One region of the Paenibacillus sp. GL_099_B genome, then DNA from elsewhere that is predicted to be linked to it. Evidence: riboswitches for the same ligand, from Rfam matches in the RefSeq annotation. Region 1 holds a riboswitch; the other holds the start of a gene.

Region 1 (11,374 bases):
AACTTCAGATTAAAGGTAAGGATGAAATTGCACAGCTCGCTTCAAGCTTCCAGACGATGACTCATAATCTGAAAGAAATGATTAGCCGCGCCCTCTCTACATCCAATGAAGTTGTAGAAGGCTCCAATGATTTGCTCAAACGGGTAGAATCTATGTCCGGTATGGTGAAAGACTCCAGTCGTTCAGCAGAAAGTGCCGAGAAAGGCAGCGTAAGTATCGCTTCCAGCGCAGCAGAAAATGCAAGAGCCATGGAAGAAATCACGCAAGGCATTATGCATATCGCCTCCTCTTCTGCCGAAGTATCCGAGCAGATCGGAGATGCCGCGAACGAAGCTGTTAACGGTAACCGACTGGCTCAGGATGCCATTCAACAAATGGAACGTGTCGGCCAGACCGCGAGCGAATCTCTGCGTTATGTCGAAACGATGAACGAGCGCTCGATCGCGATAGGGACCATCGTTCAATCCATTTTTGAAATCACGAAACAGATTAACATGCTGTCCCTCAACGCTTCCATTGAAGCAGCACGTGCTGGAGAGCATGGACGCGGGTTCGCCGTTGTTGCCGGAGAAGTACGCAAACTGGCGGAGCAATCCAAGACAGCTACTGAGGAAATCTCCGATTACCTGGGTACCATTCGTGAAGACGCAGAACGTTCGGTTGATGCTATGAACCGCGTAACCCAAGAGATTGGATCAGGTACTCACGTGGTTCAGCAGGCAGGCTCCGCATTCCAGCAGCTTAACGAATTGATTCAGAACGTCAATCTGACGATTCAGACGGTATCGGCCTCTACCCAGCAAGTATCTGCTGGAGCTGAAGAAGTCAGTGCTTCCGTAGAAGAAACGGCTCAGATCACGTCCAAGTCCCGTCAAAGCATGCAAGAGATTGCTTCTACAGCGGATCTCCAACTGAATGAGATGGACTCCCATTCCAGCACCGTACGTCATCTGCATGAGCAAGCGGTAGAATTGCAATCCGCCATGAAGAACTTCAAAATAAACTAACCGGAATACCTTTAACCCATTATTTCCATAGTTGAATCAAACTTTAACATTAGGTACACCAATACCCCCATGTTCAGCATCGTTCCAGGTTTCAGGGAACGTTGCCACGCATGGGGGTATTCTTTTAGGATATACACCAGGATGCATCCTTTATTCAGGCGCCTGAACGCCCATAATCTCGTATACACGCTGCATATCCAGTGCAGACCGCAACGACTCGGCAACACGGTCAAACTCCATTTCCTTCCGTTCACTGGCGCTGTACGTCTCCAGCAGCGGAGCAAGTCCTTTTCCTTCACGCAGACCATTGAGCCATGAACGCCGGAACTGATCACTTTCAAACAAACCATGCAGGTACGTTCCCCACACTTTGCCATCGATCGTGCCCCAGCCTTCATTGAAGGATTGACCTCCCGGATGGGCGATTTGGAACAAGGCCATTACACGTTCAGGCTCAAGACACTCGGTAACGCCCATATGAATCTCGTATCCATTGATGGGTAATGAGCTTTCTGCATCGCGCTCCTTGGGCAAACGAATTGGATGATGACTGTGTACATGCCCAGAGGCTCTTACCGTTTGTTTGTTCTGCAGAAAGGTTGTCGATATGGGTAGCCATCCCAATCCATGGGCTTCCTGGATCTGATTCGCTTCTACCGCAAATGGATCTTTGAGATGCTGACCGAGCATCTGATATCCACCACATATCCCGACAAGCTGAACGTGTTCACGCTCCGTCTGGCTGGCAATCGCTTGCTCCAGTCCTGACGCACGCAGAAATGCCAGATCACCGATCGTATCCTTCGTACCCGGAAGCAGAATGGCGTCGGGATACCCTAGTTCATCGGGAGAAGTCACGTATCGCACATTCACATCCGGCTCCCTGGAAAGGGCATCAAAGTCTGTAAAGTTGGAAATACGCGGATAACGAATTACCGCAAGGTCCAGCTCCTGCTGACCGGATTTGCCGTGTCGCATGGAATCCAGTACCACGGAGTCTTCCGCTTCAATCTGAATATCGCTTATGTAAGGCAATACGCCTAATACGGGAATACCTGTCCGTTCTTCAAGCCAGTCCAACCCAGGCTGCAGCAAGGACAGATCTCCACGAAACTTGTTGATGATGAATCCTTTTACACGCTGAACCTCGTGCGGCTCAAGCAGCTCCAGTGTACCTACAATGGAGGCAAAGACACCACCACGATCAATATCCGAGATCAGAATAACCGGAGCATCCGCCCAGCCCGCCAAATTCATGTTAACGATATCCCGATCCTTCAGATTGATCTCCGCAGGACTGCCTGCACCTTCCATCAGCACGATATCATACGTCGCGCGCAACCGATTCAGTGCATCCATGACCGTTTGTTTGGCTTCGGGCAGGAAATGCTGCCGGTAGTCCCATGCACTCATCTGTGTAAGAGGCAAACCGTGCACGACAATCTGGGAATGCATATCCCGAACCGGCTTGATCAGGATTGGATTCATATCCGTCGTCGCTTCAATGCCGCACGCCTCGGCTTGAGCTCCCTGGGCTCTTCCGATTTCCTTGCCGTCTTCCGTGACGTAAGAATTCAGTGCCATGTTCTGTGATTTGAAAGGAGCCGGCCTGAAGCCATCCTGTTTGAATATTCGGCATAAGGCCGTCGTAATTACGCTTTTCCCCACATCCGATGCCGTCCCTTGCAGCATTAATACTGCTGCCGTTTGTTCGGACGTTTGTGCAGAAGTATCTTCCACTTTACCTCACCTCCACTCTCAGCGTTATATCAAAAAGAATCCCTGTAACAAACTAAGTACCGTTAGCAGCGCGACTTCCAGCAATTCATTCATGGCTCCATATGTGTCCCCTGTAAGTCCACCCAGCCTTTCACTGATACGACCGGCAACAAATTTGCCAATCATATAGCCTGCCAGTGGCACCACAATGATCGCTGCAACAGGATACAGCCACCATGGTAACGTCCCCAATCCATTCTCCGTCGCTAGCACCTGAAACATGGCTGTATCCTGCTGGAAGATCCATACCGCTGCCCATGTGATCACACCTGCCAGAATAGTTAGTCCTACCGCAGAGCTGCGTGCACGCTGGACTTCCTTCCGTTCACCCAATCCCTTGAACAGGACAGCAAGTCCGTCGTCCTTGCGGGCATTCGGCCAGGCCGCCATGGCATACACCATGAACCAACGGCTCCAGATCATCGGCAGGATAAGCAAAGCTCCATAGGCCCAGTTGCCACGTGCGATAAAGTCAGCAATTAATGACGCTTTCATCATCAACAGCAGGACACAGGCAATCACGCCCATGGCCCCAACGCGGCTGTCTTTCATAATCTCCAGCATTCGCTCACGGGTTCGATAACTAAGCAGCCCATCTGCCGTATCCATCCAACCATCCAGATGAAGGCCTCCGGTTAGCCATACCCATAACGTCAAGGTTAACACCGCAGCCGGAAACGATGGAAGCAGTGCACCCGTCAGGGCTCCGCCCAGCCAGACACATAATCCGATGACCGCACCAACCAGCGGGTAATACACTACACTTTCCCGCAATATTGGCGGGACGAAATCAAGCTGCATTTTCACCGGGAAACGGGACAGAAATTGAAAAGCGGCCGCAGCCGCATGTTTTTGTTCAAGATCGCCTTTACTCATAAACGATACTCCCTGCTTTTCAGCTCAATGGCAATACCCACTGTCACCAGAAACACTTCGCGGCAAATCGCTGCAATCCGCTGATTGAGAATGCCCGCTAGATCCCGATATCTTCTTCCCAGCGCATACTCCGGCACAATACCGTCCCCTACTTCATTAGTGACAAGCACGAGCAGACCCGGGTATGAATGGATGGCCACTACCAGCGCGTCCATATGATCGTACAGCACCTGCACCGGCTCATGTTCATGCGCTAACAGCACATTGCTGAGCCACAGTGTCAGACAATCTACCAGAATGGTCGGTGCAGATGTACCTGTATGGGACTCTCCCATTCTTGTAATTAATTCAGGCAATGCCAGCGGTTCCTCCACCGTATGCCACAGATATCCTGCTTCATCTCGCTGTTTCTGATGCAGACGTATACGCTCGCGCATCTCGTCATCATAAGCCTGAGCCGTAGCGACATACCAAGCCTCAGAGGATCGCTGCATACAGAGACGCTCGGCAAACGAACTTTTGCCACTTCGCGCCCCGCCCGTCACGAGAACACTCATGAGGATAACTCTCCTTGAACAGATGAATCAGCAGAAGCTGATGAATTCTCAGTAGGTTGAGTCTCATTTGTGCCATCAGATACGCCTGCACTTGCAAATGTCGCCATCTCGTTCAGAATACGGCATGACGCATCAATCAGATGAAGACTAAGAACGCCTCCGGTACCTTCACCCAGTCGCATGTCCAGATCGAGCATAGGCTTCAGACCAAGTTCACGCAGCAACGCTGCATGTCCACTTTCATGCGATGTGTGGGAAGCAATCATGTATTCTGTACTGACCGGAGCAAGCTGGCTCGCAATCAACGCGGCAGCGGTGGAGATAAATCCATCCACGACAACGGGGCACCCGTTTGCAGCAGCAGCGAGAATCACGCCTGTCAGTCCGGCAATCTCCAGTCCGCCCACTTTGCACAGCACATCGAGTGCATCATCTGCATCCGGAGCATTCACACTGAGGGCTTGGCTGACCACTGCGGCTTTACGCTGCAAACCGGCATCATCTACGCCTGTTCCCCGACCAACCGCTGAAGCAGGTGCTGTTCCGGTTAATGCACACATTACCGCAGCGCTAGCGGTTGTGTTCCCAATCCCCATCTCTCCGGTCACAAACAACTGCGTTCCCTTCGCAATCTCGGTGGAGACCACTTCAGCTCCTGCAAGAATGGCCTGAATCGCTTCGCCCCGGGTCATTGCAGCACCCTTCGCCATGTTGGCTGTTCCTTTGCGGACTTTGCGAGAGACCAGGTCTGGATGATCAAGATCCGCATTCACGCCGATATCCACACAGATCACATGAGCTCCAGCGTGGCGCGCAAGCACATTGACAGCCGCTCCCCCTGCTAGGAAATTCAGGACCATCTGCGGCGTTACCTCAGCAGGAAAAGCGCTAATCCCTTCTTCAACCACCCCATGATCCGCAGCCATAACGATGACAGCTCTTCGATCAAAGCAAGGCCGAGCCTCACCAGTGATTCCCGCCAGACGAATAACTAGCTGTTCAAGCTTGCCCAAACTGCCGGGTGGCTTCGTCAATGCATCCACATGCGCGGAAGCTTCAGCCGCAACTGCCTCATGTGGACCCACGATCCGACCAATTAACTGTTCCAACACCTGTTCATTATTCATACAGCCAGCACTTCCTTTATCAAAATATGGGGTCAGCCCCGCTTCATTCATTTCTTCTCTCGTCTTAGCAACAGCTGTGGCAATCCATTGTCGGGATGATTCACCATGGCTGGGCTCACCCTGAAGATCTCCCGAATGTTCTCTTCCGTCATCAACGAATGAGGTGTGCCACTGCCTACACAAGTCCCGTCACGCAGCGCCAGAATATGATCGCAAAATTGCGCGGCCAGGTTCAGATCATGCAGCACCGCTACAATCGTAATATGATTTTTTTGACGCCACGCTGATAATAACTCCATGAATTGCAATTGATATTTGATATCGAGAAAGGTGGTTGGCTCGTCCAGCAACAACAGCTTGGGCTCCTGAGCCATGACTTTGGCAAGCGCAACCCGCTGCCGTTGTCCCCCGCTAAGTGCATCCAAAGGCCGTTCGGCCATGTCACTCAAACCCAACTCATCCAGCACCCGATCAACTACCGCTGCTCCATCCGACGATTCTTTGCCAAGCCAGTTCTGGTAAGGGTAACGTCCCATCTCGATAACATCCCTTACGGGATAAGAGATGGCCGGCAGTCCATCCTGCTGCAAGACCGCAATCATGCGTGACAGATCTTTACGGGTGTATGTGGAAATGTCGCGTCCATCAATCTGTATGCTGCCTACGTTCGGCTGTTCGGTTCCGGCAAGTAGCTGAAGCAGGGTCGATTTTCCACTGCCGTTTGGACCAACAACGCCCCACCATTCACCCTCTGTGACTTGCCAGTCCACCCCATGCAGAGCCCGATGGTTACCATACATTTTACCAGCTTCTTTGACTTCTATCATCGGCCGACTCTTGGTAAGGTCTGTTTTCATGAATGTACTCATGGCATCATCCCCTTCCGCAGCTTTTTGTTCCGGTGCAGCAGATACGCAAAGAACGGCGCTCCAACAAAAGCCGTAACCACACCCAGCGGAATTTCGGTTGGAGCCAGCAATGAGCGTGCAATCGTATCTGCCCAGACCATGAAGATGGCTCCCCCAATCGCTGACAAAGGCACCAGCAATCGATAATCAGGTCCGACGATGAGCCGAAGAATATGCGGAATGACCAAGCCGACGAAGCCAATCACGCCGGATACGGAGACAGCGCCTGCGGTAAGCAGCGTACCCACAGCTAACACCGACAGTTTCAATCCATCCACCTTAACCCCGATATGCGCAGCCTGGCGTTCCCCCAAGGCAAGCACATTCAACGAACGCGCACGGCTCCAGAGGAAAATCAGCCCCAGCACAAAATACGGGAAAAGGATGGCCGTATACGACCACCCACGCAGTGCCAGACTTCCCATCGTCCAGTATATAATTTCATTGATTGTCTGCTTCGACATGGTCGACAGGAAGGAAACTACTGCTCCCAGGAAACTTTGCATGACCACGCCAGCCAGAATGAGGCTGTGTGTCGGTATTTTGCGTCCCTCACGAGCGAGGGCCAGCACAAACCACAATGTGATTACTCCCGTCAGAAACGCGACCAATGGCAGAGTCCAGATCCCAATCAGCGCATACTGCAATCCGAAAAAAATCAGAAAAGCCGCACCTACCGATGCACCGGACGATACGCCCAGGGTAAACGGATCAGCCAGAGGGTTACGAAGAACCCCCTGGAATCCAGTTCCGGCAATCGCCAGCGATGCACCTACAAGCACGGCAAGCAGTACACGTGGGAATCTGACCTTCCATATAATCTGTTCTGCTGCTGTATTCCAGTCAGGAACAATCCAGTCGCCCAGCCAGGGAATGCGATGAAGCAAGATGCCCGCAATGTCCCGAACAGGCAGGGCAACCGAACCGATGCCCGTGCAGATCAGCACGGTTAACACAAGCAGTACAATTCCGGCCGTTCCGTACACTGCCAGCTTTTTACTCATTTGAACAGATCAGGGTAGATCGCTTTGGCTACTTCTTTCAGACCTTGGGTTACCCGTGGTCCCGGACGGCTCAGCAGGTTGGCATCCAAACCAATGACTGCATCATTTTTCACAGCCGTGATTTGATCCCATCCGCTGCGTGCTTTGATGATTTGATCCAATGTTTTGTTATCTTCCACTACATCGTTCGCATACAGAATGACGTCTGGATTAGAAGCAATAATGTTCTCTTCATTAATCTGGTTCCAGCCAGTCAAGTCAGAAGCTACGTTGTTTCCTCCGGCCAATGTGATCAATTCATCCATGAATTCGCCTTTACCCACAGTCCAGCCTGGGGAGAACTCAACATATACTTTTTTCTTTTCTTCCGGTTTAACTGCCTTCACAGCTTCAGTTACATCAGTCACATCCTGTTTCATCTGGGTGGTGATCTCCTGTGCTTTTTCCTGATGATCCGTGATTTTACCAAATGTTTCAATGTTATTCATCACATCATCCACTGATTTAGGATCTGTTTTGAAAATGGTAATGCCCAGATCGCGCAGTTTCTTAACAGACTCTTCGCTCATCGAGATACCTGTAAATACGATATCTGCTTCAGCCGCAATGATAGACTCTTCATTAGGCTTTGTTATGCCGCCCATTTTTGGTTTCTTTGTTGCTGCTTCCGGATAGTCGTCATAGTCGGATACCCCTACGATCTGCTCGTCCAATCCGAGTGCGAACAGGGATTCCGTTTCAGCTGGAGATACAGATACGATTTTGGCTGGTGCTTTGTCAAAGGTAAATGATTCACCCGTAGCATCTGTAACCGTGAGTGGATATTGTGTTTTGAGATCTGTCTGCGCCTGTTCCTGGGATTGCTCCTGTGCAGGTTGCGAGGTTCCTGTGCCCTCGTTCGTTGTTGTTGTACCACATCCGGCCAACGTCAGTGCCAGCATCGCTGCGCTCAGCAGTGACGCTACGCCTTTCCATGTCTTGAAATTCATTGTGTTCATTCTCCCCTTCTCTATCCATTCTAGTGAGTAGTGCTCCTGTCCCAATTCCGCTTGAATTTGTGTTCCGAAAAAATAAAATCCCCAATCCTTGGGTCAGGATCAGGGATGACGTCTCGCATGTGGCGATCTATGCATGGTCAGCTTGGCGCTGTATATGCACAGAGAACTGCCCGAAACGCTGTCCTTTCCTCGAAGGAACACCGGTTTGTACGTCCAGGGCAGGTAACCTGACTTACAGGAATTCATCCTGATTTACAGTGGCGGGACCGTGCCGGATTTACACCGGCTTCCCTATTTCACCCGTTTGCCGTTCATGGCCTCATATGAACCCATGAAACATTGCTGCATGCACGCGGGACCCTTGGTCGCTAATATTGTTCAACCATTCAAGTGAGCATCTTGCATCCTTGCTAGAGCTTGTTGAGCCTCCATCAATGACGCACTTGCTAAGTCACACTTCTGTTGTGATTATAGGTTATATTGTACATCCTTACAACCCGATTTACGGAAAAGTCAATCTGGTTCCAACCCAGCTATCCCCATCGCCATCAAGCCGGATCTTTATCGCTTGTCCTGGTACCACCTGCGTATCCCAGAAATCTTGATTCGGAATGAGACGTGACACCATATAACGAATAACACCGCCATGGGTAATTACGGCTACCTTTGGCGCGTTTAAGCTGCGAGAGTGCAGTATTGGTGAAAAGGACATCAGACTCTCTTCCATAAATGAATCAATACGCTCTGCAAATGCTGTCCAAGGCTCGCCATTCGGTGGCGTTACCTCCTGCGGCGCATCGATCCAGTCTCGATACTGTGGATTGTCCTTTAGTTCATCGTAGGTCAACCCCTCCCACTGACCAAAATCGATCTCCCTTAGTCGGGCATCAAGCTTGGCTTGTCCAGTTTGGGGTGATGCAATGTGTGTAAGTGTCTGCTGACAACGCAGCAGATCACTGCAATACAGGGCTTCGCATGTGATATTGCTGAACTCTTCGCGCAGCGAAGATAGCTCCTGCTTTGCTTCAGGCAACAGTCCGATGTCAGTATGCCCAAGATACCTTTTTTCCAAGTTCCACGCCGTTGTACCATGCCGTATCAAAATAATCTCACGGCTTTGCATGCCACCATGTCCAGCTTCTATCTCCATAACAGTGCACCTCCAGCAGACCATATCCCTAAGGTGACCAACCAACATAATAAAACAAAAGAACCTGCCGACCAGAACATAAGCCGTGTTGTTCGTAAAATATCTTCTGCTTCCATCCGCCTTGTAGGCTCGCCCATATATGCGCGAAATGAAGCCACACCGTGATATACGTTATGTCCACCAAGTCTTATGCCCAGCGCTCCGGCCACCGCTGACTCGGGAAAACCGCTATTCGGGCTTGGGTGAAGTCTTGCATCTCGGGACACCATGCGTGCTGCCCCTCTGGCATCCAGCTTCATGAACCAGGCTCCAATAATCAACAGCAAAGCGGTAAGCCGTGCGGGAATCCAGTTGGCCCAATCATCCAGACGGGCTGATGCCCAGCCGAGGTGAAGATATTTTCCATTTTTATAACCCACCATGGAATCCAGTGTATTCACCGCCCGATAGGCCATGGCAAGTGGTGCACCACCAATCAGGGCATAAAACAGTGGAGAGACGATGGCATCCACGATATTCTCTGCAACAGTCTCCACCGTTCCCCGCACAATTTCCGGTTCATCCAGATGAGCCGTATCACGCCCTACAATCATACCAAGTGAACGTCTCGCCGCAGGCCAATCCTGTTGACTCAGATGGCGGTAGACTTCATTGCCCGCATCCTTCAAACCTTTGGAAGCAATGGTGGTTGCGATCAGCGCCACTTCAGCCACAACCGCAACAGCCGGATGAATAAGACCCAGCACATAGATTAATCCCCAAGTCAGTGCAAAAGAACCGCCTGCAATCAAAAGGGGAAATAATACGCCAGCTCTTTTGAGAGCCTGGTTCGAGTCCACTCGCGACCTTATCGCCCGCTCAAGTGCAGAGATGGCCTTTCCCATGCCAATCACCGGATGAGGAATCCAGCGTGGATCTCCGATACAGCGATCCAATATGTATGCTCCTACAATAATCCAGGCTCCAGCTATTCCCGTCCAGATCGGCCAGGTAGCCCATTGATGCAGCAGAGATGTCATTGCTTGTTATTCCTCTCTTTCCACTCCTGCGCAGCTTGCAGGCTTTCCGTTATCGTGTCATACACCAGCCTGCCGATAGCTGCACCCATGACCGTAGCCGTCCCGGCATAACTGATGAGCGGTTTATTTACTTCAGCCTGACTTACCGCGAGCACGATGGCATCCGTTGTTGTTCCGGTTGCGGTCAGACCATTCTCTGAATCCACCACACCGAAATCAGCTAACGCAGCGGCCTTCGCCTCTACCGCAGTCTGAATGGCATTCACCATCGCTCCAGCAGTCATACGCCCATTTATCCACAACATGATATTGATCGTACCGGGAGTATAGGTTGAAGCCGAAACCTTCCCTATTTTCTGGGACACCGTCCCATTGCTCATCTCATTTCCCGCAGCATCGAACACCGTTCTTGCAGAACCTGCCCTCGCAGCATTGGATACTCCTGCTGTAGTGCAACAAAGTAATCCGAACTCATCGCTTTCATATTCCTGGATCGCTGTATGCTCCAATCGAACCGCAGTCAGAAGACCGGCACATTGATCCTGCTGCTCCTGCCATTCACTCAACAGATCGGCAATATCACGTGGTGGATCGTCACAGCGATAATGTCTGTCCACATAGATGTTAAATATACGATCCAGTTCAATCATGCCGCCCCCATACACGGCACTGGAAAGTGCTGTTACAACAGAAGGGCTGGATGCTTTAATATGCCGTTCATGTGCAGAGACGAATAATCCCGGCCACACAGAAGATCTGTATTCGTTCTGGTCCTTTTGTACATGGGAGTAATAATTATAGAATGGCAGTGCCATCGTCGTGTCCCCCTGCCTCTAATCCCGTTGTCGGATTAGTCTCAATTACATTTCCTATTATTTCTAGTAAACGTCCGTTAGCCTCTGCGTCCTTGACCGCAAAACGTACATGTCGTTCCCCAAGTCCGGGGTAC
Region 2 (11,374 bases), 2.1 Mb from region 1:
GCACCTGCGTTGTTGGTTTTACGGTTGCAGTAGCTAAACGGAAGGATTCCACGGCCCATTGCAGGTACTCATCCCACTTGCTCCGTTTGAGTGGAAGTCCTTCACGCAGAGCTGGCTCATCGACCTGAATCATCTCAATGCCTGCTTGCTCCAGCGCTTCAACCTCGTCCCGAATGGCGCGAGCAATCTGGTAGGATACTTCACTGCGTGGAATATCCGAGCGGACAAAGGACCAGTTCAGGATCGTTACCGGACCTGTGAGCATGCCTTTCACCGGTTTGCTGGTCAGTGTCTGGGCATACGCCGTTTCTTTCACCGTCATCGGTTCATTGAACAGCACATCTCCGTAGATTACAGGTGGCTTCACGCAGCGTGAGCCGTAGGACTGTACCCAGCCATTTTTTGTGAAGGCAAATCCGGTCAGCTTCTCACCGAAAAACTCGACCATATCGGTACGTTCGAACTCACCGTGTACCAGCACATCCAGACCAATTTCCTCCTGGATGGTAATCCACTCCTGGATCTGTTCACGCACATAAGCGTCATATTGCTCCGCATTCCACTCCCCTTTACGGAAGAGTGCACGTGCTTTGCGCACATCAGCCGTTTGCGGGAAGCTGCCAATAGTTGTTGTTGGCAGCAGCGGGAGCGACCATTTTTGCTGCTGCAATTCGCGTCGCTCCTGGAATGACGCGTTACGAAGCAGCTGCTCATCAGCGTGCACCCCTGCAGGCGCACCACTCAGGCGTGTCCGTGATTCGGACTCGCTCAGCAGGCGCACCGCTTCGGTGCTTGCCTGGGCGCGGCGGCTGGCTTCAGCCAAAGCCGCTGCTTGGTCCGCCTGCTTCGCACCGCCGGACAACAACGTGCCGAGCGTCGCAATTTCCTCCAGCTTCTCGTCGGCAAAGGCCAGGGCATTGCGCAGTACCGGATCAAGCGCGCTCTCCTGAGCGGCAGTAACCGGTACATGCAACAGGCTGCAGGAAGGCTGAATGATTAGCTTGCCTTCGGCTGCGAATTCAGCCACCTGCTCCAGCAGCTTCGCCGTCTCTGCGAGATCGGCACGCCAGATGTTGCGCCCGTCGATTACACCGGCGCCCAACCATTTAGCCTGCGGGAAGCCATGCTCCCGCAGGCTGGCGAGGTTGCCTTCATAGCCGTGGACCAGGTCCAGGCCGATTCCGGCAACAGGCAGTGCTGTCACGACCGGATAAGCTTCCACCGATTCGAAATACGTTTGAAGCAGTACCTTTAATTCCGGTGCAGCTTGTGCCAAGGCAGCGTACACCTGTCGCAGCAAGGCTTCATCTTCGGAAGAGACGGCCAGCGTCAGAGCAGGCTCATCGATCTGTACCCACTGTACGCCTTCTGCTTGAAGCTCAGACAGAAGCTGGGCGTATACGGGAACGAGGCGTGTGACGATCTCTGCGAAGCGTTCCGCGTCATAGCCTTTGGCGAAACGTACATACGAGTACGGACCGACTACAACCGGTTTACCTTCCAGCCCAAGCTCCTGCTTCGCTTCGCGATAGGCGGCAAGGGGTTTATTTTCAAGCAATGCAAATGCAGTATCATTATGAATCTCAGGTACGATGTAGTGATAGTTGGTGTTCAGCCACTTGGTCATCTCACAGGCTGTTGCCTGATCATTACCCCGGGCCATGGCGTAATAAGTAGATACGGATACCGGTCCGCCTGAATGGTTGAAGCGCTCAGGAACGACGCCAAACATCGCGGATACGTCAAGAATATGATCATAGTAGGAGAAGTCGCCCACAGGAATCAGATCGAGCTGCTGTGCCTGCTGTTTCTTCAGATCTTGCAACCGAAGTGTGGTCAGCTCCTGATGAAGCGTGGATTCATCGATTCGGCCAGCCCAGAAGGACTCCAGTGCTTTTTTCCATTCGCGTCCCGCACCGATGCGGGGGTAACCAAGGTTGCCTGTCAGTACTTGTGGCTGTTGTTGCTGTGATTGCGACATGTAAAATTCCTCCTCATTTATAATAGGTAAACTCATCAAGTTGAAACTATTGTGGTGTGTTTCTTTTGAAAGCATCAAAAAAAGGCATTCCTTCCAATTCCATACCCCGAGGAACAGGCATCATGAATGACGACTGTGCACAAAGATAGAATGGGAAAGAACACCTGCTATAAGTAGTTGTAGCGGTTGCTCTAACACCTTCCTATCTTCCGTAGGTCATGCGATGCTGTCGAAACAGGCAGGTCTCCTGGCTTGCGGATCATGGTCATATGCATTCCTTCCCGGTGGTTACACCAGTGGATTATATGCACAGACTCCCCGTATACAGTGGCGGGACCGCGACGGATTTACACCGTGCTTCCCTTTTAAGCCTGACCACGCATGTAGCGCGGTAGGCACCTGTTTCCGTGTGCAGAAATGTGCGTACACATCTCCGGCTATGAAATTGGTGACCAAGCATAGATGATAGATTGTATAATGATGCAATCGTCGTATACTTGCTCTTATGCTACCAATCATAGACGATAACCTACGGGCTTGCAATATATATTATTAATCCGATCGGAAATAAAATAGTGCTCTATGAATCCTAGATATATTGGCAGATTTGGCTCCTTAAAATGAACCCAATCATCGCCCACGCTGTGCTAATTCCCCTCAAATAAAAAAATCGTTACCATGCATCTAACTGCATGGTAACGATTGTCTGGCCAGCCATTGTTGCACCCACATTAACGATGCGCTGATTACGACTGCCACGAAAAGGAAGAGACACATCACGCTCAGCTGCGATATAAGGTCCATCGATAATGACGTCGCATAGCCGGGATAACTCCGCCCGCGACGGGTCTGTAATCAGTTCCTCATATACAAACCCCGTGTAGGCCCATACGGTCAGATCAGGCCGAGCAGCCCGAAGCTGCCGAACCCAGGAGGCACATTCTGCGGCAGAGAAAAAAGGATCACCTCCGCATAACGTAACCCCTTCCAGCAAGGGATGCGAGGTCACTTCATGCAAAATCTGTTGCTGCCGCTTCTCCGTAAATGGTTCGCCTGCACGGAAGCTCCATGAGCCGGGGCTGAAGCAGCCCGGACAGGCGTGGCGGCATCCGCTGATGAACAACACGGCACGCAGGCCAGGCCCCTCATTCACCGATTCCGGGATGTAACCATACAGATTCACCGGTGTTTCACCCGGTCTCTCACTTCGGCCTGCTTCGCCCCATTGAAGCGCACTTTATAGTCACCGGTCAGATATCCCGTCACCCGGCGTAGCCGCTGGAAATGCACGTGGTTTTCATGAGCATCACATCTGGGACATACATCTCCAATAACGCCCTCATAGCCACAGGACGGACAGCGGTCAATCGGATGATTAATGGAGAAATACCCGATGTCCTGGGCCAGCGCGTATTGCACGATTCGTTGGAAAGCCGCGGTATTGGCCCTTACATTCCCGTCGAGTTCGACATAAGAGATCGCTCCGGCATTACATAATGAGTGGAAGGGAGCTTCCAATTCAATCTTGCGATAGGCAGGAAGGGTGTGATAGACCGGAATGTGAAATGAATTGGTGTAGTATTCCCGGTCATTAACCCCTACGATGCTGCCGTATCGCTCACGGTCAATCTTGGTGAATTTGCCGGACAGGCCTTCGGCGGGTGTAGCGAACAAGGTGATATTCAGGTTATGCTGCTCACTCATCCGGTCGCAGAACTCTCTCATCGTACGAATGATATTCAAGGCTTCTCGATGTACATGGAGGTCTTGTCCATGGTGACGGCCATATAGAGCGGTCATACATTCAGCAAGTCCGATAAAACCAAGGGATAACGTACCATGTTTTAACAGGTCGGCCACCGGTTCATTCGGAGCCAATTGTTCACCGCCTTCCCATACCCCTTCCCGCATCATGAAGTCCGATGCTTTGGCAGGCTGGTTCGTTTGAATTCGATACCGGTGCAGCAGTCCATCCGTAGCATTGTGCATGACCGATTCCAGCGCCGTATAGAAGCCCGCCCGGTCAGCGATGGCTCTTGCTCCTTGGCAGATCCCGTATCGAATGCCGAGCTTGACCAGATTGATGGTGTTAAAGGACAGATTCCCTTTGCCGCTCTGACGATTGCGTCCGAAGCGATCAGCCAGTGTACGTGTCCGGCATCCCATCGTCGCAATGATCGTATCGGGATCTTCCGGTTGATAATAGGGCAGGTTGAAGGAAGCATCCACATTGACAAAATTCGGATACATACGCCGTGAGGAGCAGGTCACAGCAAGCCGGAATAAATCGTAATTCGGATCTCCCTCAGATTGGTTAATTCCTTGCTTGCACTGGAAAATATGCTGTGGGAACACGGGAGTTTCCCCGTTACCGAGTCCACGAATGGTCGCTTCCAGCAACGACCGGGATACGAGCCGACCTTCGGCTGAAGTACACAGTCCGTAGTTCAGCGAAGTGAACGGAATCTGTCCGCCAGCACGACTGCTCATGGTGTTCAGGTTATGGATCAGGGACTCCGCAGCCTGTTCGGTCTCCATTCCTGTTTCTTCATAGGCAAAGGAAAAGGCTCGAGGACACTTCTCCTTTGCTTCATCGCTATCCAGATGCAGTTGCTCATCCTCAATTGAGGCAATCTCCCCAAACAGTCGTTGTCCCTTCCGGTAATGCTTACGGAACGAACGCTTCACATAAGGTGCGAGATCCCAGTCGATTTTATTGGCGGATACCCCGCCGTACTGGCTGTTTTGCTGGGATTGAAAAATAATGGCCACCAGTGCCATGGCAGACATAATCGTCTGTGGTGTACGAACCGAACCGTTGCCGGTATTGAATCCGGAGGCCAGCAGTCGGTCAAACGGAATAAAGATACAGTTGGTCGTTCCAAGGGCATACTGATCCAGATCGTGTACATACAGATCGCCGTTCTCCACAGCTAGAGCGAGCTCCTTAGGCAGCACATGACGCAGAGCATGCCACTTGGCGGTCTCCGAACCGAGCCTGCTCATCTTGCCGCTGAATGAGTCTCCGTTCAGATTGGCATTCTCCCTCAGCGTATCGGCGTCTTCAGCACCAATAATTCGTCTTCCCAGGTCAGATAGCAGATCGGATGCCGGTGGAGAGGCATACTCAAGCATGTTCATATCAGTTCCTCCTAAATAATGAAATTGAAATTGTATAGGGATAATGCCCATTCATTGAACACTACATGTAGAGTTTCTTTATCCATTTATAAACTATATATTGTTATTTAGGTGTGATAATGATCACATGTGAGAGGCTGATCGACTGTCATGATTCATGGCCCTGAATGATAGAGGTTTTCAAAGCTGGAGGGTAAGCGTATAATTTCTATTTACCGTGCAAGTTCAGTTGACGATGCTTGAAAAAAGGATAGAAAACTTCATATATGAATAGTTTGTGACAGCTGTTTCGGAACATTTGAACCCTGTTAATCGATTGAATCATACTGTGGAATACGGGTTTAAAGTGCAGCTAAAACAAGAGGGGTGAATCATGGGAACGGTAGGCATTACAAGGGGCTTCTATGAAAATATACAGGAAGCCGCATCCCACATTGTAGATGTATTAAGCGGTATATTAAAGGTGAACACCATCTTCGTTGCTACGAATGATGGCGTGACCAATGTTATTATGGAGGCTTTTAACCGCGAGGAAGAGTTGATTGCCAAAGGTAGTGAACTTCCATTTGAAGCGTCATATTGCAGCTTGGTATTAAGAGATAAGGGCAGCGGTCTGATCATCACGGATACATGTGAACATCCCCTTACGAAATCAATGGACGTTACAAGCGGACTGGGCAATCGTTTCTTTGTGGGGATTCCCATTATGCGGAGGTCCGGGGAAACGTTCGGCACGATCTGTCTGATGGATGACCCTGATTATGTGATCAGTGAAACGGATATGAAAACACTGCAAGCGATGGCCGTTTTTCTCGGGTATGTCGTGGATCTGGAAGATACGCTTCAAGTTCAAGAACAGAAGCTGAGTGATTCGGAGCAATTACAAGAGCAATTGCAGGCAGAGAAGGAACGTGCGGAGTCTGAGGCAATGACCAAGACGCAGATGCTGTCGCTGATGAGCCACGAGATTCGTAATCCCCTGAACGGCATTCTGGGATTAACCGACCTGATGCGTACACCAGATATGTCGGACGAGCAGACAGAGTATGTGAATATGATTGAAACCAGCGGTAACATACTGCTCTCCCTGTTGAATAATATGATGAGTTTTAACGTCAATGACGCAGGCAAAACGGTCGTACACGATGATCCATTTGATCTGGTAGCCACGATTGAGAATACCGTTTATCTCTATGCGGGACTGGCGCTGAGCAAGAACATTGAGCTGGGATTGAACCTTGATCTGAATGTGTCCCAGGTTTTCGTCGGGGATGAAATCAAGATCGGGCAACTATTGGCCCATGTCATTCAGTATGCCCTAGATTCAACACGGACAGGTTCGGTATTGGTTACGGCAACCGTAGTAGATGGTGGAGATGCAGAGGATGCGGGTATCCTTCAACTCCAAGTGAAATACACCGGACGCATGTTGTCTTCGGATAATAAGCTTAGATCAATTAACAATTTGGACGGAAATATAAGTACACAGAAGCTGGTTGGAACCAATCTCGGTTTGGCGGTCAGCCAAAACCTTGCTATCCTTATGAACGGCCGTATTCAGGTGTATGGCATGGGGGAGAAGGAGACAGAATTCGAGATCTGCCTGCCGCTCCGCAGACATTGGGAACTGCCTCAGCTTGCCAATATTCAGCATCGACTGAAGGGCAAAAAGGTGCTGCTTGCAAAGGACCCTGACATTCTGCAAGGGGCCTCTTCCCTGATGCGCAGATGGGAGATGGATGTGCATATGACCCCGGTTACGACCGAAGCGTACGACTGGATTCAGAAGGGCTTTAAGCCTGATGTGGTCGTTGTGGATATGGGACTGCTGGAGGGCGGTGCTGTGGATTTTGTACACAAGCTGAAGCGCCTGGTTACAGATTCACCGGTCATAGTGCTGATTCCGTATGGCATGCATATCGATCCACATGAAGCGGAAGTCTTCGATGCGGTCCTGACCAAGCCGGTGAAGCAGGCTGATTTGTTGAATGCGTTAAGCATCATTGTGCATTAAGAACATGAGAAAATATATTAAACTAAGCGCACCTGTTATGGGTGCGCTTTATTTTGTTATTTTGAAGGAAGAGGAAGCTCGAACAAGCAGCTCCGAGTCGACTTTAAATACACGTTTGTCCTGAAAATCATTCGTATTCATCGTGTCAATCATCTTCTCCATAAGAATGGCCCCCATTGTATACTTGGGCTGGTTCACCGAACTTAGCGTAGGATGAATGTATTTGCTGATTCGATTGTTGTCCACACCTACGATAGCCAATTGTTCGGGAATGCGTATTCCGTATTCCGTACATGCCTTGTATACGCCTAGAGCCATTTCATCATTAGCCGCATATACAGCGGAGAAGGACAGGCCTTTGTTAAACAATCTTTTGATGGCCTCGTACCCGCCTTCCTCGTTGAAGTTCCCATTCTCGATGAGTTCGGGACGGAATGGAATCTGATGATTGCGCAAGGCCTTCAAATATCCCTCAAGCCGCTCATAGCTGTCGATCGCTTCAGGATAACCGTTTAAGAAAACGATATTTCGATGTCCGGCCTCAACGAGATGCTGAACAACTTCCTGAGAGAATTTTACGTTGTCCGTGTATATACACGGGATCTGATCATGTTCGATATATTTGCCAACGATGCCAATGCGATATCCTTTATCCGCAAGCTGGAATAATTCCTCATCCGCCAGCATGGGAGTGATGATGATGACACCGTCAATAGTCCGATCCAGCAGCAAATTGAGATAATCGACTTCTCGCTCTTTCAGGTTATGGGCATCACATATAATGACCTTGTAATGACGGGCGTAGGCGATGTTCTCAATGCCTTTGATAATTTCAGCATAATAGGAGTTGTTGATATCCGGAACGATGACGCCAATCGTCATGGTTCTCTGTGAACGAAGGTTCTTGGCTGCTGCGTTGGGGTGATATCCCAATTGCTCGATGGCGCGCATCACCTTATCTTTGGTCTTGGTGCTTACTTTACTGTGTTGATTAATGACCCGCGATACGGTTGCCGGGGACACACCTGCAATGGCAGCTACATCAATGATTTTGACATCCATATTCTTCACAACTCCAAATAAGTGATTGACAATTAATTCAAATTCATTATAATTCCAATTGAAAACGATTACAAGTTATAACCGATTGAAACAATAATTGGGGATAGTGGAGGAATAAAGGTATTCATAATCAATATAATGTAATCGATTTCACCAATTTGGAATCAGAATGATTAATAAATTCCACCTATACGTAATATCGATTTCATTCCTCTGGTTGTGATAAATAGCGGGGCCATCTATGGATCGTACCACTCGTATACCCGCTGTTTCTATAGCATTACCGTTACCCGTCGTGAGTGCTGCATCCTGGTTCAGTCATACCTCAAGATATGACCATTTAAGGGAGGCGTCAACATGTTGAAGAAGAGCACCATCATGCTATTGTGCAGCTGTCTGCTGCTCGGACTGCTGGCTTCGGCCGTAGGTTCACCGAAGGCAAGTGCGGCTTTTGGATCAGGGGATTTCCTGAAGGCTAACGGGACGGTTGTCCGCAATAATTCGGGTACAGGCAACGTGGTAAACCTGCGTGGAACAAATTTGGGTGGCTGGCTGCTGCAGGAAGAATGGATGACGCCCTCCGGGGCGGTAGATGAATACACACTGCGTCGCACGTTGACGAATCGTTTTGGAGAATCGGGTGCACAGAGCCTGATCAATGGATATCAGGACAACTGGATTCAGGCTGGTGATCTGGATAACATCAAGAACTGGGGCATGAACGTTGTGCGTGTGCCGATCTATTGGGAGGATTTTATGAACACCAGTGGTGTCATGAAGCCTGATTCGGTTACGTTCCGCAAACTGGATTGGCTGATTGATGAAGCGGGCAAACGGAACCTGTATGTAATTCTCGATCTGCACGGTGCACCGGGAGCAGCCTGCCCATGGCACTCTTGCGGTCAGGAGAATTCCAACCAACTGTGGACCAACTCTACATACCAGAACTGGACTATTCAGATCTGGGAACGGATGGCAACACGTTACAAAGGCAATCCAACCGTTGCCGCGTACGACCTGCTCAATGAACCTCTCGTAACCATGGGAACGGGTGAAAATGCAGCTCAAATCAAACAAAAGATGGATTTCTATGACCGGATGTACAAAGCCGTCCGTGCCAAGGATGCCGATCACATGATCATCATCGCGGCATTCTTCGACTGGTGGGCAGCTTCACCACCAACGACTTATGGCTGGACGAATGTGATGTATCAGACACACCATTATCAATTCACGGATTATAACAACTGGGATTTGACCAATTCGGAGATGGATCGCTGGCTGAAGGATATGGCGTCCTATCAGAAGAATTGGAACGTTCCGGTGTTAGCGGGCGAGTTCTCGTTTGGTCAGGATGATCTGACCGAGAAGTGGTTATCTGGTCTGAATGCACTGAATGCTTCTTGGACGAACTGGAGTTATAAGGTCAAAGGGGGCGGAACTTGGGGCTATTACAATAATAATAACAACCCGGCACCTAACCTGAATACGGACAGCGCGGCAACGATTGCTTCAAAATGGAGCAAATTCACAACGGCGAATTTTGCCTCTAATACCTCGTTCCAGAATGTGGTCAAGAAACATACGGGAACGGCTCCGTTTACAGAGACATGGTCCAGTCTCAAAGCCAACGCCAACGGCACATTTGTCAGCGCAGAGAATGGCGGTGCAGATGCACTGGTAGCCAATCGGGATACTGCCGGACATTGGGAGCGGTTCAAAATCATCCAGAATTCAGATGGAACAGTATCCTTCCTGTCGATGAGCAATATTAAATATGTGCAAGCCGATCTGAATAATGAAGGGCGTTTGATCGCCTCGGCCACGTATCCATCCACATGGGAGAAGTTTACCCGTGAAGATCTGGGTGGGGGACTGGTTGCCTTTAAATCCGTGGCGAATGGTAAATATGTCAGTGCGGATCTGAATAACGGAGGCGTGCTGTACGCCAATCGTAACGCTGTGGGCGGAGCATGGGAACAATTTATCGTAACAGCTAATTAAAAGAACTGGCGTCCATTCATAAAAATGTGGTGACTAGGTAATATTTGACGCGTATCGTGGCTCCGCTCATTTAGCGGAGCTTTTCATATGCATCCCTATCTATTTCCCAAATTCTTCTCCAAAGCCCTTTTAATCCGAGCCGAATACGATACAATAGAAAGGGAACTTCATCATTAATCAGTTTAGAGGAGGATGTGCATTCAATGGAATACCGTAGATTGGGTGGAAGCGGACTGAAAGTAAGCGAGATCAGCCTGGGTAGCTGGCTGACATACGGAGGATATGTGGAACGTGAAAACGCGGTGAAATCAATTGAAGCCGCATTCGATGAAGGCATCAACTTTTTTGATACAGCCAATGTGTACGAGCGGGGTGCAGCAGAAGAACTGCTGGGGCAGACGTTGAAAGCGTATTCCCGTGATTCCTATGTTCTTGCAACCAAGGTTTTTGGCAAAATGGGTGACGGTCCAAATGACCAAGGGTTATCACGTAAACATATTAAGGAACAATGCGAAGCCAGCTTGCAACGGCTGGGTGTTGATTATGTAGACATATATTATTGCCATCGCTATCATACCGAAACACCGATTGAAGAGACACTGCGAGCACTGGACGATCTGGTGCGTCAAGGCAAGGTGCTCTACGTAGGTGTTAGTCAATGGACCGCAGCACAGATGGAAGCTGCGCTGGGTACCGCTGACCGCCTGTTGCTGGACCATATTGTGGTGAACCAGCCGGTATACAATATGTTTGACCGTTATATTGAAAATGAAATCATCCCACTGGGTGAGCGCAAAGGTATTGGACAAGTCGTCTACTCTCCGCTGGCACAAGGGTTGTTGACCGGAAAATACACTTCGGTGTCCGATATTCCTGAGAACAGCCGGGCAGCGAAGCTGGGCTGGGATGAAGGGAAAATTAACGCTGACCGGATCGGCAAGGTTCGCCAGTTGATTGAAGTGGCGGACAAGCTGGACCTGAAGGTCGGCCAATTGGCTCTGGCGTGGATTCTGCGTCAAAATAACGTGTCCAGTGCGCTCGTAGGAGCAAGCCGCCCTGAGCAGGTGAAAGAGAACGCAGCTGCCTCCGGTGTGAAGCTGGACGCTGCCATCGTTGAAGAAATCGAACAAATATTAGCTTGAGGCAAACTCAACCCCACAGGTTGCTTTTGT

What was found. A riboswitch is a leader RNA that binds a small molecule or an ion and turns the genes downstream of it on or off. The one in region 1 is predicted to bind cobalamin.
Region 2: it holds a riboswitch for cobalamin, as region 1 does, so the genes downstream of both, metE (5-methyltetrahydropteroyltriglutamate--homocysteine S-methyltransferase) here and AC3ITG_RS07380 (ABC transporter substrate-binding protein) in region 1, are expected to answer to the same signal.

The regions. Positions count from the first base shown of each region.
Region 1 is NZ_CM174430.1:1,610,342-1,621,715, reverse strand. It holds gene AC3ITG_RS07415 (methyl-accepting chemotaxis protein) at 1-1,007, shown strand, start outside; gene AC3ITG_RS07410 (cobyric acid synthase) at 1,158-2,699, opposite strand; gene AC3ITG_RS07405 (adenosylcobinamide-GDP ribazoletransferase) at 2,772-3,662, opposite strand; gene cobU (bifunctional adenosylcobinamide kinase/adenosylcobinamide-phosphate guanylyltransferase) at 3,659-4,219, opposite strand; gene cobT (nicotinate-nucleotide--dimethylbenzimidazole phosphoribosyltransferase) at 4,216-5,346, opposite strand; gene AC3ITG_RS07390 (ABC transporter ATP-binding protein) at 5,394-6,215, opposite strand; gene AC3ITG_RS07385 (FecCD family ABC transporter permease) at 6,212-7,258, opposite strand; gene AC3ITG_RS07380 (ABC transporter substrate-binding protein) at 7,255-8,256, opposite strand; cobalamin riboswitch at 8,457-8,604, opposite strand; gene AC3ITG_RS07375 (histidine phosphatase family protein) at 8,759-9,406, opposite strand; gene cbiB (adenosylcobinamide-phosphate synthase CbiB) at 9,397-10,425, opposite strand; gene AC3ITG_RS07365 (adenosylcobinamide amidohydrolase) at 10,422-11,240, opposite strand; gene cobD (threonine-phosphate decarboxylase CobD) at 11,221-11,374, opposite strand, start outside.
Region 2 is NZ_CM174430.1:6,603,627-6,615,000, reverse strand. It holds gene metE (5-methyltetrahydropteroyltriglutamate--homocysteine S-methyltransferase) at 1-1,981, opposite strand, end outside; cobalamin riboswitch at 2,202-2,399, opposite strand; gene nrdG (anaerobic ribonucleoside-triphosphate reductase activating protein) at 2,655-3,164, opposite strand; gene AC3ITG_RS30070 (anaerobic ribonucleoside triphosphate reductase) at 3,161-5,122, opposite strand; gene AC3ITG_RS30065 (hybrid sensor histidine kinase/response regulator) at 5,496-7,136, shown strand; gene AC3ITG_RS30060 (LacI family DNA-binding transcriptional regulator) at 7,185-8,198, opposite strand; gene AC3ITG_RS30055 (cellulase family glycosylhydrolase) at 8,556-10,202, shown strand; gene AC3ITG_RS30050 (aldo/keto reductase family protein) at 10,406-11,344, shown strand.